Pseudovibrio sp. Tun.PSC04-5.I4: one gene and its partner. The protein of the gene in region 1 interacts with the protein of each later gene in a pairwise test. Links are inferred from orthologs where the notes say so. Each region holds a gene or a part of one and is shown in the gene's direction. Other genes may lie near its edges. The genes, in order: gyrA and gyrB.

The links.
Region 2: the proteins of gyrA (region 1) and gyrB interact in binary tests that used the Escherichia coli proteins (3 or more experiments, as listed by UniProt). The link is inferred for Pseudovibrio sp. Tun.PSC04-5.I4 from one-to-one orthologs.

What each region holds. Positions count from the first base shown.
Region 1 is NZ_FNLB01000006.1:1,512,002-1,515,666, reverse strand. Bases 323-3,665 are described here. They hold gyrA (DNA gyrase subunit A), read left to right. Parts: upstream 323-675; coding sequence 676-3,465; downstream 3,466-3,665. Other genes in these bases: coaD (pantetheine-phosphate adenylyltransferase), read left to right, coding at 3,655-3,665; BLS62_RS12090 (MarC family protein), read right to left, coding at 323-336. Also shown: more of BLS62_RS12090, read right to left, coding at 1-322. UniProt on the Escherichia coli protein: A type II topoisomerase that negatively supercoils closed circular double-stranded (ds) DNA in an ATP-dependent manner to maintain chromosomes in an underwound state.
Region 2 is NZ_FNLB01000006.1:2,921,534-2,924,944, reverse strand. What follows is about bases 221-3,309. They hold gyrB (DNA topoisomerase (ATP-hydrolyzing) subunit B), read left to right. Parts: upstream 221-582; coding sequence 583-3,036; downstream 3,037-3,309. Other genes in these bases: BLS62_RS18865 (GntR family transcriptional regulator), read right to left, coding at 3,107-3,309; BLS62_RS18875 (LysE family translocator), read left to right, coding at 221-440. Also shown: more of BLS62_RS18875, read left to right, coding at 1-220; more of BLS62_RS18865, read right to left, coding at 3,310-3,411. UniProt on the Escherichia coli protein: DNA gyrase negatively supercoils closed circular double-stranded DNA in an ATP-dependent manner to maintain chromosomes in an underwound state.

The sequences.
Region 1 (3,665 bases):
AGACAGGTCTTCCTGTTCAATAGCCTTTTCCGCGCTTTCTGCTTTGCGCTTCTGGCGATGCTCAAACACCATCTCAACTGCGATGATGAATAGCAAAAGGCCGCCTGCGACCTGGAAGGCCGCCTGTGAAATGCCAAGAACATTAAGGAGCTGACGTCCGGCGAAAAAGAACGCCAAGAGTGTGCCACCTGAGATCAGAACGGCTTTAATGGCGATCTGTCTTCGTTCTGTACTGTCTGCGCCTGCTGTAACAGCTAAAAAGACCGGCGCGAGGCCTATGGGGTCGATTGTAACGAACAGCATGGCAAATGCATTGATCAGGAATTCAATGAGCATTGCGCTTTACCTTAGTTATGAATGTGGTGATTCCCAATCTTTGGGACTTGGTTACTCGCAATTCTGCGGCTTTGGTGTGGGCGCTACCAGACTATTGGGGAATTGGCAAGACTTTGGTAGGTTTTTGCACTACCCGTGACTTGTTTGGCACCTTTGGGAATGTTGCCGCAAAATCTTGCAATGAAACTGCGTATAACACCTTGTCTTTCATGTAAGTTTAGCCCCCTGAGGTAAGGTAGTTGTTATTAGGTGTTGTTTCACGGTAAGTGTCGTTTGGTTCTGACACTTGAATCGGCTATAAAGAATAAAATTCTGACTTAAAATTGATGAGAATAATCCTTGGCAGATCAGGACTTAAGTACACCACCAGGTGGCCCTCCCAGCGACATTCGGCCCATCTCGATTACAGATGAAATGAAACGCAGCTATCTCGATTACGCGATGAGCGTGATTGTTAGTCGTGCGCTTCCCGATGTTCGTGATGGCTTGAAGCCGGTTCACCGCCGTATTCTGTATTCTATGTATGAAAGCGGATATGAGTGGAACAAGCCCTACCGTAAGTCTGCGCGTGTCGTCGGCGACGTTATGGGTAAATATCACCCGCATGGTGATAGTGCGATTTATGACGCGCTTGTTCGTATGGCGCAGAGCTTTTCCATGCGCCTTCCGCTCATTAACGGGCAGGGCAACTTTGGTTCGGTCGATGGTGACCGTGCTGCGGCGATGCGTTACACCGAATGTCGCCTGGAAAAAGTCGCTCAGACACAGCTCTCCGATATTGACAAGGACACTGTCGATTTCAACGAGAACTATGACGGTTCCGAAACAGAACCGGTTGTTCTTCCAGCACGTTACCCGAATCTTCTGGTAAATGGTGCTGGCGGTATTGCTGTTGGTATGGCGACCAATATTCCGCCACACAATATGGGTGAAGTGATTGACGGTACGATCGCAATGATCGAACGTCCAGACCTTTCCCTTCCGGAATTGATGGAAATTATTCCGGGCCCGGATTTCCCAACAGGCGGCATTATTCTTGGCCGTGCCGGTATCAAATCGGCTTATGAGACCGGACGTGGTTCCGTTCTTATGCGCAGCCGTGTTGAGACGGAAGAAATTCGCACCGGCCGTATGGCTTTGATTGTCACTGAAATCCCTTATCAGGTGAACAAATCCGCTATGATCGAAAAGATCGCGGAACTTGTTCGTGAAAAGCGGGTTGAAGGTATCTCTGACATTCGCGATGAGTCTGACCGTCGGGGCATGCGCGTTGTTATTGAGCTGAAACGTGATGCTGTTCCAGATGTGATTCTGAATCAGTTGTTCCGTTACTCTCAGCTTCAACAGAGCTTTGGCTGTAACGTGGTTGCCCTGAATGGTGGTCGCCCGGAACAGCTTGCGCTGCAGGACATGCTGAAAGCCTTTATCGATTTCCGCGAGGAAGTTATCGGTCGCCGGACCCGCTTCCTTTTGAATAAGGCGCGTGACCGGGCTCATGTTCTTGTTGGTTTGGCTGTTGCAACGGCCAATATTGATGATGTGATTCACCTGATCCGTACGGCTCCAGATCCTGCAACGGCGCGCCGTCAGTTGATGGAGCGGCATTGGCCAGCAAAAGACATTGAGCCGCTGATCCAGCTGATCGATGATCCTCGCTATGCCATTCAGGAAGACGGAACTTTCAAGCTTTCTGAAGATCAGGCTCGTGCGATTCTTGAGCTGCGCTTACAGCGTTTGACAGCTATTGGCCGAGACGAAATCGGCGATGAACTGGACAAACTCTCTGTAGAAATCAAGGATTACCTTGATATTCTGCGCAGTCGTCAGCGCATTCTTGATATCGTTCGCACTGAGCTTGAAGAAGTTCGTGATGAATTTGCGACACCGCGCCGGACTGAAATTACAGAGGGTGGCGGTGATCTGGATGATGAAGATCTGATCCAGCGTGAAGATATGGTCGTGACCGTATCTCACACCGGTTACATCAAACGCGTTCCGCTGGATACCTACCGTGCGCAGCGCCGTGGTGGTAAAGGCCGCTCTGGTATGCAAACGAAGAACGAGGATTTCGTAACCCGTTTGTTCGTGGCAAACACGCATACGCCGGTTCTGTTCTTCTCCTCCCGTGGTATCGCTTACAAAATGAAGGTGTGGCGCCTTCCACTTGCTGGGCCAACCGCCCGTGGTAATGCGCTGGTGAACATGCTGCCGCTTGAACAAGGTGAACGCATTACGTCGATCCTGCCGCTTCCTGAGGATGAGGAAACCTGGGCAGAATTGGATGTGATGTTCGCAACCAAGCGCGGAACAGTGCGCCGGAACAAGCTTTCCGATTTTGCTCAAATCAACAAAAACGGCAAGATCGCCATGAAGTTGGACGAGGGCGATGGCATCGTCAACGTGATGACTTCAACGGAAGAAGATGATGTTCTGCTGACAACGTCCAGTGGTATGTGTATCCGCTTCCCGACAACAGACGTTCGGGTGTTCTCTGGTCGTAATTCTGTTGGTGTGCGCGGTGTCAACCTAGCAGACGATGATCACGTTATCTCCATGACGATCCTTGGTCACTTTGATTGTGATGCGGAAGAACGGACAGCCTACCTGAAGCTTTCCCGTGCTCAGCGAGCTGACGAATCTGAAGAACAGGTTTCGTTTGAGGACGCTGGTATCGGTCAGGAACGCTTTGAAGAAATGGATGGTAGTGAAGAGACTATTCTGACCATTTCTGAGAACGGTTACGGCAAACGCACCAGTTCTTATGAGTACCGCACCACGGGTCGCGGCGGTAAGGGCATCGCGGCAATGACGGTGAATGACCGTAATGGCCGCCTTGTTGCATCCTTCCGCAGTGAAGACAGCGATGAGATTATGCTGGTGACCAACGGTGGTCAGCTGATCCGTTGTCCTGTGACTGGTATTCGTCTTGCCGGTCGTTCAACGCAAGGCGTGATTGTGTTCAACACATCTGCTGAAGAAAAAGTTGTAGCTGTTGAGCGCATCAGTGAAACCGATGATGACGACGAGGCGGAAAACGCTGAAATCGTTGAGGGCGGAGACGCTGAAACTGGTGGCGAGGCGGTTGCGCCTGCTCCAGATGACAGCAGCGGAGACGCCCCAAGTGAATAATTGAGGAAGGGGCCTTCGGGTCCCTTTTTTCTTACTGTAATTCTCAGAGTTTCACGGTGTTGGTCTTTGGTTTTGATCAACAAAAAGAACTTGTTTCTTGTTGTTTCAATGGGCACTGTGCATTTTAACTTACATAATTGAATTTCCTGATTATTCATGGGTTTAATGAATAAGGAAGGTGAGGGGTTTATGAAGCGCGT
Region 2 (3,411 bases), 1.4 Mb from region 1 along the record:
CTGCGATCGCGACAAATTTCGAAGGCGCTTTCATCGCCTTACGGTGGTTTGGCGCGGCTTATCTTGCATATATTGCGTACGGTATATGGAAATCCAGCAGTAATGCGGATGTAGGCCAGTTAGAGAACGACCAATTGCCGAGTGCGTCAGCTTTTGCGTCTTTGTTGTCTGGAATGCTATTCAATCTCTCCAATCCAAAGGCGATCATCTTCTATTTGGCTTTGATGCCAAATCTCGTACGAATGGATGATCTGACGGCGCTTGGGTTCTTAGAGCTCGCTTTAGTGTTGTCGACTGTGCTACTCTCGATCAACGGAACTTATTCATTCTTGGCGGTTAAACTGCGTGGGGTGTTGAGCTCGCAAAAGGCATTGCACAGTCTAAATCGGTTGGCGTGCATAGGGTTGATTGGCATTGCCACACTAATGATCGCACGTTAAGGCAATTATACCCCCTTAAAAACGATGTTTATGCAATATTTCCCTTGGTTTAAGAGCAGCCAAACTCCCTGATTGCTTGAACCATTTGCCCAACCAATTATAACATTAACTTCAATGAAAACCGTAGTGTGAAGTGATTCGAATGAGCGAAACGTCGACCCCAGAAAATGGCGGACCTGAGCAAGAAAATGGCGCAGGTGAATACGGTGCAGATTCCATCAAAGTGCTGCGAGGCCTCGATGCTGTCCGTAAGCGTCCCGGCATGTACATCGGTGATACCGATGATGGGTCAGGTTTGCACCATATGGTCTATGAGGTCGTCGATAACGCCATCGATGAAGCACTGGCAGGTCATGCTGATCATGTGACCGTTACGCTCAATGCAGAAGGTTCTGTCACTGTAACCGATAATGGTCGCGGAATTCCGGTTGATATTCACTCCGAAGAAGGCATTTCTGCTGCCGAAGTGATCATGACGCAGCTTCACGCTGGCGGCAAGTTCGACAGTAATTCCTATAAGGTTTCAGGCGGCCTGCATGGTGTGGGTGTTTCCGTGGTGAATGCGCTTTCCACGGTTTTGGACCTGCGTGTTTTCAGAAACAACAAAGAGCATTTCATTCGCTTCAATCATGGTGATGCGGTTGCTCCTCTTGCCGTTGTTGGTGATGCGCCAGGACGAACCGGCACCGAGGTAACATTTACCCCGTCTCAAGAAACTTTCACCAATGTTGATTTTGACTACGACACTCTGGAGCATCGGCTCCGTGAGTTGGCGTTCCTCAACTCTGGTGCACGGATTATTTTAACAGACAATCGTGGTGTCGAGACCCGACGTGAAGAGCTTTACTACGAAGGTGGCTTGGAAGCCTTCGTGAAGTATCTGGATCGCGCTAAGCATCCATTGATCGAACAGCCTGTTCTGATGATGGCCGAGAAAGACGGCGTCACTGTAGAAGTGGCGATGTGGTGGAACTCCAGCTACCACGAAAATGTTCTTTGTTTCACGAACAATATTCCGCAACGCGATGGTGGTACGCACCTTGCGGGCTTCCGTGCAGCCCTTACGCGTCAGCTGACCGGTTATGCGGATAGCTCAGGAGTTTTGAAGCGTGAAAAAGTTAATCCAACAGGCGAAGATTGTCGTGAAGGCCTCTCCTGTGTGCTGTCCGTAAAAGTTCCAGATCCAAAGTTCTCGTCACAAACAAAAGACAAGCTGGTTTCCTCTGAAGTCCGCGCTGTTGTTGAGAATCTCGTTGGCGCTGCACTTTCTAGCTGGTTGGAGGAAAACCCACAGCCTGCTAAATCGATCATTGCAAAAGTGGTAGAAGCTGCAAGCGCTCGTGAAGCTGCCCGTAAAGCGCGTGAGTTAACACGCCGCAAAGGGGCGCTGGATATAGCATCCCTACCCGGAAAATTGGCCGATTGTCAGGAGCGCGATGCTTCTAAAGCTGAAATCTTCATAGTGGAAGGTGACTCAGCGGGTGGCTCTGCCAAACAGGGCCGCGACAGATCAAACCAGGCTGTTTTGCCTCTGAAGGGTAAGATCCTCAACGTTGAACGCGCGCGTTTTGATAAGATGATTTCCTCTCAGGAAATTGGCACGCTTATCACCGCACTCGGCACCGGCATTGGGACTGAAGAATTCAACGTTGATAAGTTGCGTTACCACAAAATCATCATCATGACTGATGCGGATGTTGATGGTGCACATATCAGAACATTGCTGCTCACTTTCCTATTCCGTCAGATGCCTGCCCTTATTGAGCGTGGATATGTCTACATTGCACAGCCTCCGCTTTACAAAGTGAAGCGCGGTCAATCTGAGCAGTATCTGAAAGATGAGGCTGCACTGGAAGAATACCTCGTGAGCGCTGGTCTGGATGACACCTCTTTAACCCTATCCGGCGGAGAAGTCCGCATGGGGGCAGATCTGCGTAGTGTTGTTGAAGAAGCTCGCAATATTTCCAATGTTTTGAATGGCCTCCATACTCGTTATAATCGCGGTGTTGTTGAACAGGCCGCTATTGCTGGCGCACTTAATCCAGACAACATGCATGATCATGAAAAAGCGCAGGAAGCTGCAGCTTACATTGCGCGTCGTCTGGATATTCTTGCGGATGAATTCGAACGTGGTTGGGAAGGTGAAGCAACTGTCGACGGTGATCTGATCTTCTCGCGTACCGTTCGCGGCGTGAAGGAAGTTACCACGATTGATGCAGCACTGCTCGCGTCTGCGGATGCTCGTCGTTTGAATTCCTACTTCAAGCACCTTGGTGAAATCTACCATAAGGCCGCTTCGCTGACCCGCAAGGATAAAACAATCCAAATCCGCGGGCCTCAGGCGCTTCTTAATGCTGTGTATGCACAAGGCCGTAAAGGCATTTCCATGCAGCGTTATAAAGGGTTGGGCGAAATGAACCCTGAGCAGCTTTGGGAAACGACACTGGATCCGAACGTTCGCTCGCTGCTGCAAGTCAGAATTAAAGAGGCTGATGAAGCTGATGATATCTTTACCAAGCTGATGGGTGATGAAGTGGAGCCGCGCCGTGAGTTCATTCAGAACAACGCTCTATCAGTAGCCAACTTGGACGTATAAAGAAAAAGCCCTCCGCATAGGGAGGGCTACACACGATTTTGAAAGCCAGATTGCATAGGTAGTCTGGCTTTTATTTGCTCTCTGGAACTGCAAACGCCAAAAAAGTTTGCTCGGACATCCATGTATCAATCAAGAATTCGACGTGTTGTCTAGCTGCATGTGCGGCCTCATCCGGGGAGCCTTTGCAGTGTGCTTCAATAATGACAACGTGTTGCTGATACACTTCTTCCGGGTTCAACGGAATGCCTCTATGGCTAAGAGTGACACGATACATGTGCATGGCGCAGCGTTTCAAAATTGGCTGCAAGCCCCTTAATTCCGATAGATTGAATATAGTCGTATGGAACATGTGGTCATACGCGCTGCACAGATAAG